DNA from 2 places in the Corynebacterium aquilae DSM 44791 genome. Region 1 is predicted to be linked to the other one. Evidence: predicted binding sites of a transcription regulator. Region 1 holds the regulator's gene; the other holds the start of a gene.
The links. The regulator LexA, encoded in region 1, represses DNA repair genes until DNA is damaged. The targets are predictions, from matches to a motif close to CGAACANNTGTTCG.
Positions count from the first base shown of each region.

Region 2: CAQU_RS08280 (SAV_6107 family HEPN domain-containing protein) is a predicted target of LexA. The motif match lies at 3,077-3,090, and genes of this name have one in related genera.

Region 1 is NZ_CP009245.1:1,698,160-1,703,559, reverse strand. Features, by position in the region: gene CAQU_RS07200 (DeoR/GlpR family DNA-binding transcription regulator) at 1-468, opposite strand, end outside; gene lexA (transcriptional repressor LexA) at 881-1,561, opposite strand; gene CAQU_RS07190 (hypothetical protein) at 2,074-2,367, shown strand; gene nrdR (transcriptional regulator NrdR) at 2,614-3,075, shown strand; gene hrpA (ATP-dependent RNA helicase HrpA) at 3,125-5,400, opposite strand, start outside.
Region 2 is NZ_CP009245.1:1,965,199-1,970,598, forward strand. Features, by position in the region: gene rsmH (16S rRNA (cytosine(1402)-N(4))-methyltransferase RsmH) at 1-466, opposite strand, end outside; gene mraZ (division/cell wall cluster transcriptional repressor MraZ) at 711-1,142, opposite strand; gene CAQU_RS08275 (DUF3040 domain-containing protein) at 1,723-2,115, opposite strand; gene CAQU_RS08280 (SAV_6107 family HEPN domain-containing protein) at 2,441-2,956, opposite strand; gene CAQU_RS08285 (GNAT family N-acetyltransferase) at 3,294-3,881, shown strand; gene metF (methylenetetrahydrofolate reductase [NAD(P)H]) at 3,911-4,873, opposite strand; gene CAQU_RS08295 (polyprenyl synthetase family protein) at 5,191-5,400, shown strand, end outside.

The sequences.
Region 1 (5,400 bases):
GGCTTGAGTAATGGCACGAACACTGCCACCCAGCAACTGGACCTCATCGAGGCCAGCAGAAGCCAAGTTCAATGCGATGGGAAGGCAGTTGGTCACAATCGACCAATGGCGGGCCTGAGAATTTTGAGATAACAAGTCTGCAAAAGTCGACAACGTGGTGCCCGCATCAAGGAACAGGCCGCCATGGGCCTGCGGCAAATAACGTAGCGCGGCGTGGGCGATCGCATTTTTCGCTGTCGATGCCGACTTACTACGAGCATCCACAGTGAACTCAGTCGTCTGGAAATTCTGGCTCGCTACTGCACCGCCATGCACTCGGTGCACCGTGCCCTCTTGATCCAAAATCGCCAAATCGCGACGAATCGTTTCAGCCGTGACATTAAACCGGGCGGCGAGCTCCGTGACATTGACGCGCCCTTCAACAGCGGTCAGGGAAGCGATCTGGCGACGGCGTTCCTCTGCGTACATGGTGCTCCTAGCGGTGAAATAAACATGAGGACAAAAAATCAAAACATCGGTGCACCTGAGAATCTGTGCATGTGCCCGAATCCACTCTCTAGTTTGTCATGAATGCCCGATTTTTTGGGGCCAGTCGGGTGTGATCTGACTGGGATTATCGCCACATAATCCAACAGATACGGAATGAAACAGGAGGGATGTCCACCTATAACTGCTGATAAACCCTTGTATTGTTTCTGATTCTGTGTCTTTCGTCCGCGATGATTCAAATAAGCTAGACCAGCAGAACTACCCCTATGTGGGGGTGTATTTTTTGTTTGGTGCGGTCTTTAAAAACCACATGGCGCTCCCAAGAGATGCCACACGAAAAACCCCTTCCGAAACCCAGGTCGGAAGGGGTAGAAGAATGCTAAACGCCACCCTAAAGCTTGCGCATCACAGATACAACGCGCCCCAGGATCTCGGCCTCGTTGGCCGGAATCGGATCGAATTGCGTGTTGTGGGGGAGTAGCCACACCCCAGTCGAATCTTTGTGGAACTCCTTGACGGTAGCCTCTCCGTCGATCATCGCCGCCACAAAATCGCCCTGTTGGGCAACCTTTTGCGACTTGACGATCACCCAGTCACCGTCAAGGATGCCGGCATCCTGCATTGATTCGCCGACGACCTGCAGCATGTAAAGCTCACCATCGCCAACAATCTCGACGGGCATGGGGAAGTATTCCTCCACATGCTGTTCGGCAAGAATCGGATTGCCTGCAGCAATACGACCAACCACCGGAATGTAGGCAGGCTGGCTGGCAGCCTCCCCCTCGGAAACCTCCGGCGCCTTAACCGTTTTACGTCCCGGCTTTTGCTTCTCCGCCGGAAGGTTCTTCACGTTAACGGCCCTTGGCTTATTGGCGTCGCGCTTGAGGAAGCCCTTCTTTTCCAACTCGCGTAGCTGATAGGCGACGGAAGAAGTGGATTGCAGGCCTGTCGCGTCGCCGATCTCGCGAATGCTGGGCGGATATCCGCGCAGCAGTACGGCATCGTGGATGACCTCAAGGATGCGCCGTTGGCGATCGGACAGGGAGGACTTGTCGGGGGTTTTGTTATTCATCTGAGTCCAGGTTGCTTGAATATTCGAATATTCGTACTAAGGGTGTCGTGAGCCATCATAGCTAAGGTTTCGGGTGGCATCTGGAGGGCGTGCCGAAAAACCGGGGGGTTGTTCTAAGGGGCATATCCCTGGAAGCAATTCGGCTCGATCGGGCGTGGCATCCAAAAATGGTGGGCCGAAAAGAACCTTAGGGTTCGAACGTGTTCGAAAAGATGCGAGTTTTTACTAATCGTTCGAACATGGCTGTATGTGGCGACCGCGAATGCTTCGCGTTATTGCAGTAAGCATAGCTGATTGTGCGGGGGAGTGGCTAGTGGAATGGTCGTTTTTGTTCAGACTTGTTCGAACGGATGAGCTATGGTAAAAATCGAACATGTAAGCGGAACTCGAACACAGGTGCTAAATTTATCTGCAAGGCTTCGAGCCCGGGTTTAAGCTTCACATCACTAAAAACGACACCCCGAAACAGACATACCCTCTGGCGTGTTTGCCGGAAGAAAAGGACTGCCATCATGACTGCTCGCACCATCAACAACGCTATGCCCTCCACTAGCACTGCTGTGTTCGAACCGGGTCGGTTGCCTTCCGCCAGGGTTTCATCTGGTGTTCGCACCGTGACTGTGCACTACCGCGAGCCAGCGCGGGATAACGGCGCAGATTCTCGTCGATTCTCGAGCATCTTGCTCGGCGGAACCTTCGGAATGGTGATGGGGCTTGCTTTCCTCATCCTGGGGCCGGCGCCCGACGATTCCCCACAAATGATGCCTATGGGGCATGAGACTTCCCTGACCAGTATTGCCAAGTAAGGGTTCTGGCTGGGCGCTGTCATATACATCCCGCAGAGATGCACCGCGTCGTGGCTTTGTGTGGCCTATCTCCGTGCACTTTTACCGCACGAGTGGAAGGTCTCAGAAAGCCACGGCGTAGCTGGTTTTTGCGGGCATTTTTTGTGTGTGCCTGCTCCCTTTAGGGACAACAAGTGAAGCGACTAAGGTTTAGAGGCGCATCGCCCACCAGTAGAGCTTGCTCGACCTGAACAAGGATTGATCCTCATGTATTGCCCTTTTTGTGCCAATCACAGCTCCAGTGTGATCGACTCCCGTGTGGTGGACAGTGGGTCTGCTATTCGGCGACGCCGGGAGTGCCCCGAATGTGGCGGTCGATTCACCACGGTGGAAAAGGCGATGTTGTTGGTGGTGAAACGAAATGGCGTGACGGAACCTTTTTCGCGCGACAAGGTTATTTTGGGTGTGCGGCGGGCGTGCCAGGGGCGAAACGTCAGCGATGACGCTTTGAAACGGCTTGCTCAAGAGGTGGAGGAAACTGTGCGTTTGAAGGGCACCTCGCAGGTCAACGCCAACGATATCGGTTTGGCTATTTTGGATCCGCTGCGGGAGCTTGATGAGGTGGCTTATCTGCGATTTGCGTCTGTCTACCGCAGTTTTGATAGTGCAGAAGACTTCGAAAAGGAAATTCGCATGATGCGACGGCATGCGAAGTCTTCGCTGAAGTAAGAATCAAGGTGCCCGGCCGATTTGTCGGCGGGCACCTTGTTTTTGTCTGTTATCCCAATTTTGCGATTGCTTTTTCGATGCGGCGGGCGCTGACGGTTCCTGCGGTGCCGAGTCGTTGTGCAAACAGGCTCACGCGCAATTCTTCGATCATGAAGATGATGTCTTTGACTGCTGCTGTTTTTTCAGCGCCCGGTCCGAGCTGTGCCAGTTTTTGTTCTAGGAGCTGTTGCACATTTTCGATGGTCATGGACAGATCTTCGTCGCGGTCGGGATCGCGATCCATGTCTTCGAGACGAATCTTCATCGCTTCGAGATAGCGGGGGAGATGCCGGAGGCGCGCTGCTCCGTGAAGTGAGAGCGCGTGCGGGGGGAGCAGCACGGACAGTTGTTTGGTCATGTCGTCGATGGCGGGCCCGCTCCAGGCTGAAAGTTCGTCGGCGACGTGCGCGTAGGTGACCAGCGCGGGGGCTAGTGCGACGACCATTTGGCGAACCCTGGAGGGGACATCTTTGCTGACTGCTTGCTGTAGGGTGGCGAATTCTTCCGGGGAGCGGACTGGTCCGCCATGCGCGATGAGGCTGTCGCGAATCGCGGCGACGCGTGCATCGTCGACGAGTCCCTGGGCGCCACCGTGGGGGTAGTTTTCCACCGCAACCCGTTGTGTCAAGGGGAGGCCATTGACCATGCGTTGGGTGTTGACCGTGATGGAACGCAGAAGCAGCGTGATCGTGGCGGTGAGGTGGCTGGCATCGGCCGCTGCTTTGGTGGGTTTTGCTTCCACTGCTACGCCGCCTGGGGTGGCGACGAGTGCCGGGTAGGTGGTGACGGCTTGGCCGTCGACGGTGCTGGTGATTTCTTCGGGGATGGTGCCGAGAGTTTGGGCGGTCCATTCCGGGGCTTCGTCGTGATATGCGGCTGCGCCGACTTTCTTGACGGAGGAGGAAATGTGTTTGGCGTTGCGTTCTTTGAGGGCTTTTAGGTTGCGGTCGCGGTCGATGATTTTGCCGCGTTTGTCGATGGCTGCGTAGGAGGGGCGCAGGTGGTCGGGTAGTTGGTCGGGGTTGAAGTCGGTGGCGGCGATTCCGCGCCCGCCGATGCGGTGGAGGGCTTCTGCGAGTTGTTTGGTGACGCTGCCGTGGTAGGCGACGAGCATGGGCAGGACGCGGGCAGCGTAGGCGGGGGCGGGTACGACGGTGCGCCGCAGCGCCTTGGGGAGGGTGCGGATGAGTTCGGTGATGAGTTCTTCGCGTAGGCCTGGGACGAGCCATTCGAAGGTTTGGGCGTCGACGCTTCCGAGCAGTGGTACGGGGATGCGGATTGTCACGCCGTCATCGGGGGATCCGGGTAGGAAGTTGTAGTCGACGTCGAAGATGATGTCGTCGCTTTCCCATTTGTCGGGGAATGCGTCTTCCTCGACTCCTTCGGCGTCGTCGCGGATGAGGTTGTCCGGGTTGAAGTCGAGCAGTGTTGGCTGGGTGCGTTGCTTCTTCTTCCACCAGCGGTCGAAGCGCTGGCCGGTGGTGATCGAGGGGGGAAGTTTGCTGTCGTAGAAGTCGTAGAGGGTGTCGTCGTCGACGACGATGTCGCGTCGGCGGGCCTTGTTTTCGAGTTCTGCTGCTTCCTCGAGCTTTTTGGCGTTGTCGTGGAAGAAGCTGTGGTGGGTGTTCCAGTCGCCGTCGATCAGGGCGTGGCGGATGAACAGGCTGCGGGCGGCCTCGGGGTCTACGGTGTGCAGGCTGGTGAGTCGGTCGGCGACGAGGGTGACGCCGTAGAGGGTGGATTTTTGGTAGACCATGGCGGCTGCGCGTTTGGTCGACCAGTGGGGTTCGGAGTATTGGTGGCGCAGGAGGTCTTTGCCGAGCTGTTCGGCCCATTCGGGGGCGATGGCTGCGACGTCGCGGGCGAACAGGCGGGAGGTTTCGACGAGTTGTCCGGCCATGACGACCTGGGGTGGTTTTTTGCTTAGTCCGCTGCCGGGGAAGATCACGAAGCGGGTGCCGCGGGCGCCGGCGTATTCGCGACTGTCACCTGCCCGAACGCCGATGTGGCTGAGTAGGCCGGATAGCAGTGCTTGGTGGACCAGGTCCATGTTGTGGTGTTCTGGTTCGTAGGCGCCGTAGCTCCAGCCGAGGTCGTCGATGACGCCGGTGAGTTGGCGGACCAGGTCGCGCCATTCGCGGATGCGGAGGTAGTGGAGGAACTCTTTTTTCATGCGGGTGCGGAATTTGTTGCCGCTGAGTTCTTGTTGGGTGTGGGTGAGGTAGTCCCACAGTTTCAGGTAGCTGGCGAAGTCGGAGGTTTTGTCGTTGAAGCGGGCGTGGGCTT
Region 2 (5,400 bases), 270 kb from region 1:
GGCGTTTGTCCATCCGCATGTCCAGGGGCGCATCGACCCGGTAGGCGAAACCTCGCTCTTCCTGGTCGAGCTGCATGGAAGAAACCCCCAGGTCGAAAAGTGCGGCGGCGACCCCGTGTGCGCGAGCGGCGTCGAAGGCCGGCCCCTGCCCTTCAGCTAGGACCTCGGCAACCCCATCGAAGCGGGTGTGCACCCCGACGAAGCGTTCGCCAAAGCCAGCCAGCCTTTCACGAGCCCCGCTGAGCGCGATCTCATCCCGGTCGAGCCCGATCACGAAGGCGTCGGGGAAGGTCCGAAGGAAATGCTCGGTGTGTCCACCAGCACCTAAGGTTCCGTCGATGATGACCGCGTTGCTGCCCAGGGCTTGCACCCCGGGGGCGAGCAGTTCGGTGACTCGATCCCGCATCACGGGGACGTGACCATGGTTGGCCTGCAAATCGGCATGAATGTCGTGCTGATCAGCCATGATGGCACCCCCCTTAAGGCAAGGATTCGTGGTGTGAACTAGAGAAAAATGTGGCCGCCCCGGGGCGGCCAGGCAGAGTGCGTACAGAGCTCCGCTCGGACGTAGTGACCCTCTGATGTTGGGGAAGTGCACCAGAGATTGGTCCCTTACAGCCCGAGCAGAGTTCGTACACGCACTCTGACTCGAATCTCACCGCAAAAACGCGGTGAAGAATTCAGGTTGTTTAGTTGTCGAGGTTGTCCCGCTAGAGCAGTTCCATCAGCACAGCATCCTCGCCAGCGGAAAACGTTGCTTCGTTTTCCTTCTGGTAGGTCGCCCAGGCTTCCGCATCCCAGATTTCGAGGAAATCCACGGAACCGATGACCACGCAGTCTTTCGTCAAGCCCGCGTATTCCCGGTGCTCGGCGGACAACTTGATGCGGCCGTTGCCGTCGGGGCGCTGCTCATCGGCGCTGGCCGCCAACGTGCGGATGAAGGCACGCGCCTCCGGATTGGACCGCGACTTTTCGGCCACTTTGCGCAAACGCTGCTCGAAAGCTTCCTTCGGATGCACCGCCAGGCTGCGATCCTGCCCCTTAACGATCGCCAGTCCGCCGGCAAGTTCATCCCTGAACTTGGCGGGCAAAGTCAATCGCCCTTTGTCATCCAGCTTGGGCGTGTAGGTGCCAAGAAACACTGAACTGGCACCGTCCTTCCCATGCTGCAGAGTCATGATCGTCACCTGAAGGCCAAAACCTCCGGGCTGCGCAGGCGTCGTATCTCCCCGTCTCACCTCGCCGAATAGCCGAAGCAGCCAGCGACAGATATGAAACTTTGAGACACTCTTCCTTTACGCGTCCCCCACAATACCCCACTTTGCCCCACATTCGGAAGAAAAAACACCAAAACTTCTTTCAATTAAGCATTAAAGCGCTGGTCAACTACAGGAACTTCAGGTGGGGCGCCAACCCCACAGCACCCCCACCCAAACCACGCAACACCTCCCCCACCCACCCACAAACCCACCACCCTACAAACCCAAATAGAGCGAATAACCAGCACTTTTACCCACAGCACGAAGCAAAAACCCAAACATGCCCCACAGCAGATATGACTGGCGTGGGGCAAAGTGGGGCAAAAGGGAGAAATCGCAAAAACCCGCGTCCCGGTGGGGCGCGGTGGGCCAGTGTGGGGCCACAACGCTTCAGGCATAAAAAAAGAGGGCCAGCATCACGCTGACCCTCTGCGCGGTTGCTACACAACCAACATCACAGACGTTACTGTTCGAAACGCTTGCGGAAGTTATCCTCCATGCGCTGACCCAAGCCCGAATCCCCCGCAGACTTCGGCATCTTGCTCACCCCACGCGGACCACGCGACAGCGAGACGGAAGCATCCTCGGCATCATCGGAGGATCCCCCCTGCAAAACCCAAATACCGGTACCGAACATCACCACGAAGCCGACCACAGACAGCCACATAAAGTAATGCGAAATGGTGAACAGGGCGATACCGCCAATCAGCAGCACCAGCCCGAGCAGCCCGAACGCCACAGCCTTAGCGCTGAAACCCGGCTTGCGCGCACCAGCGCCACCAAAGGCCGGATCGTCAGCATACAACTGGGCTTCAATTTCGCGAAGCATCCTCTGCTCCTGCTCAGATAGAGCCACTGTTCCTCCTGTATGCAATGGGTAATGCAATATCGTTTGGCCTGCACTCCATTGTAGGACGAACGCAAATACCGACCGAAACGGCATCGACCTTCACCCGCCAACAGCAACGTGCACGCGGTGCCCGTGCGCCAACCATCACCACTTCCCCAACAGCCCAACACGGGGCCTGTCGACGAGTGGGCGTGTACTGCGGTGGTTTCACAGCATGGTGCGCACAGGCGGTTTATTCATGTAACGACAACACTACCGACAAAGTTCCGGCCACAGCGAACAATTCACAGAAGTTCTACCCCAGCCTTAACACCCACAAGGATTGTCACCGCTATGCAGCAGCCGCAGTGTGACCTTCTCCACCAACAGTCTGCGCATTGAAATCCTGCACCAGCGCGATGAGCTCATCTAGCACGTCCACAGGCACATGCGGCTCAATGCCACTGGCAACACGCGAACGAATCCGCGAAAACGAACCCAACTTTTCCGCCCACGCGGCAGATTCCGCACCGACGAGAGCCAACTGCTCCCACGCCCCGGAAGGAAGACGCTTGCGGGCAGCAATCACCGGGGAGGAGGCAATGCGGGCACCGGCAGTACGCAAACCCGCCTGATACGCATACTCCAAGGCAGTAGCCAGATCTTGTGAAGCTCGCGCCGCCAGCGCCTGTTCAAGCAAGGCATCGGCGCTTTCCAAGAAAGATTCACGGCTTCGCGAACGCGTACCAGCCTTCGCAGAATGACGAATTTTCGACAGCGTCGCCGAGGGAATGCGCACCGGCGCGCGGTCATGCCCCTGCACAGCCTGTGCCGGGACCACAAAAAGTGCATTCTCCTTGACAGCCATGGCCATCTCCTTTTCGTCAAACTCTTATCACCGCGCTCACCCATTGGCGCGAGCAAGCATGTGGTGTTTTTGTTAGCCGTCACTCTAAGAGGACGTCCGCAAGACCATTCTACAAATCTTCGAACAAGTTTTCTATCCCCTGTGGAAAACCATCCCTCCCCCACCTCGCTTCTCTCGAGCAAAAACCCCGCCCAATCGAAACACTGCTAGTCCCCCAATCCCGAACAAGCTGGCGAAGACCCCAAAAGCACAAAGTAGCACCACCAACCGACTGCACTCCGGGGAAGAAATCCAGTAATGCCCAGACAAAAATCTCCACACGTGCCACGATGGAAAAGTGAGTTTTTCCGTCGAGCACGTTGCACCCCACCAGTTCGCGGCCCTATGCCCCCGACTGGTGGACATCTATCTCTCGGCAATGGACTACCCCAAAGAGATGTTCGACCACCGAGTCCCCGCCTGGATCCGGGCTATCTACCAGCCGGGTTTCAGCGCTGTTGTGGCCTTCCACACCGAGGTCGACGACCCCAATAGCCTCCCAACCCCCATCGGCGTGGCCTACGGCTCCCTCGGCACCCACCTCGACTGGTGGCACAGCAACGTCCGCCAAGGACTCATCGAACGGGGCTTAAGCACCGACGTCCTGCACAACTACTTCGAACTCACCGAAGTTCACGTCCACCCCACCCAGCAGGGACAAGGCATCGGCAGGCAACTGATCGAAAAACTTGCCCAGACCACCAGCGCTGAGAAAATACTGCTGTCCACACCGGAAGTCCCGGATGAGCACAACAGGGCCTTCCACCTCTACCGGGATCTGGGTTTCACGGACGTTCTCCGACACTTCCACTTTCCCGGCGACGAACGACCCTTTGCCATTTTGGGCGCCCCGCTACCCCTCGCCGAGCGCCAACCCCACCCCTAAGTCGCACCCGACAAGAACAACAGGGGAAATTAACGCAAAACGTCCTGGCCGTGGGCTGCATCCCACGCCGGCGCCATACCCAAATTGTGCAGCACCTCCTGCGTAGCGCGCGCAAAGTTCAGCGTCATGAAGTGCAAGTCCGGCACTCCTTCTGCAATGAGACGCTCCGCCATCGCGGTGGAATATTCAATACCCACCTTGCGGATGTCATCGCGATTGGCTTGTTCATCGCCACGGGCGGCCTTTTCTAGACGCTCCTCCAACTCTCGGGGAAGGTGTGCACCCGACAGCTCGACCTGGCGACGCACGGATCGTAGAGAAGTAATCGGCATCAGACCAGGAATGATCGGCTTTTCTCCCTGCACCGGATCCAAAGCTGCGATCCTGTCTCGAAGCCGCAGATAGTACTCCGGGTCGAAAAACATCTGAGTGATGGAGTAATTCGCGCCAGCCCGCAGCTTATTGACCGTGTGCAAAGTATCTTCTTCGAGAGTGCTCGCCCGATAGTGACCTTCGGGGAAAGATGCGATACCGATATCAAAGTGCGCGCACTCATCAATCGAACGCACCAGCTCGATCAGTTCGCTGGCATAGCGCAGTCCGCCTTCAACCGGAGTCCACTCCCCCAACGGGTCCCCGGGCGGATCGCCGCGAAGCGCCAGCAGATTAGATAAGCCCGCGTGAGCGTAAGCCTTGAGGATGTCACGCAACTCGTCTTCAGTGTGCTCCACCAAAGTCAGGTGCACGAGAGTCGTTAATGGCTTCTGGGCAAGCTGTTCGGCAACACGCTGCGTGCGTGCCCTCGTGCTGCCGCCGGCACCATAGGTGACAGAGACGAAACTTGCACCCAAGTCATGGAAAGTTGCTGCGGCACGATTCAGCCGCTGTTCGGCAGTGTCGTCTCGTGGTGGCATAAATTCCACCGAAAAAGGCACCCGACCAGCCGGTGTCCTGCGGAGCACGTCCGTGATTCCGAGTTGATAATTTTCCATAAGTGGACTTTGTGATGACATAGACGCCCATTCTAGGTGCCAAAAGACGATTGTGTACAGCACAAACACACCCTTAATGGACAGCTTTGTTCAGTTTTACTTGCCCAAGCTGTTCACATGCGGTTAAGCACCCCAAAGTCCCAACGACACCACCACCCCACTACGACCAGCAATACCCCCAGTTACCCCCATTCGGGCGCCGACGCAGAACTTCAGCAGTTCCCACAACACTAACAAACAGCCAGGCATATACGAGGGGCAGGTACCCCCGCGGTCCGTTGCTGGGCCGGTGGAAAAACATGGAAGAATAGGAAGCCATGAGCACCGCTGACGTTTCCGCCCTCACCCCAGACAACTTGCCTGCCGCTGTCACTCAGCGCCTGGACGAATTCCTCACCGCCCAATGCGCCGTTGTCGATGACATTGACAATTCTATTTCTTATGCGGGTCAACTGCTCAAGGATTTTTGCCTGGGTGGCGGTAAACGCATTCGCCCCTTGTACGCATGGGCCGGTTTCGTTGGCGCC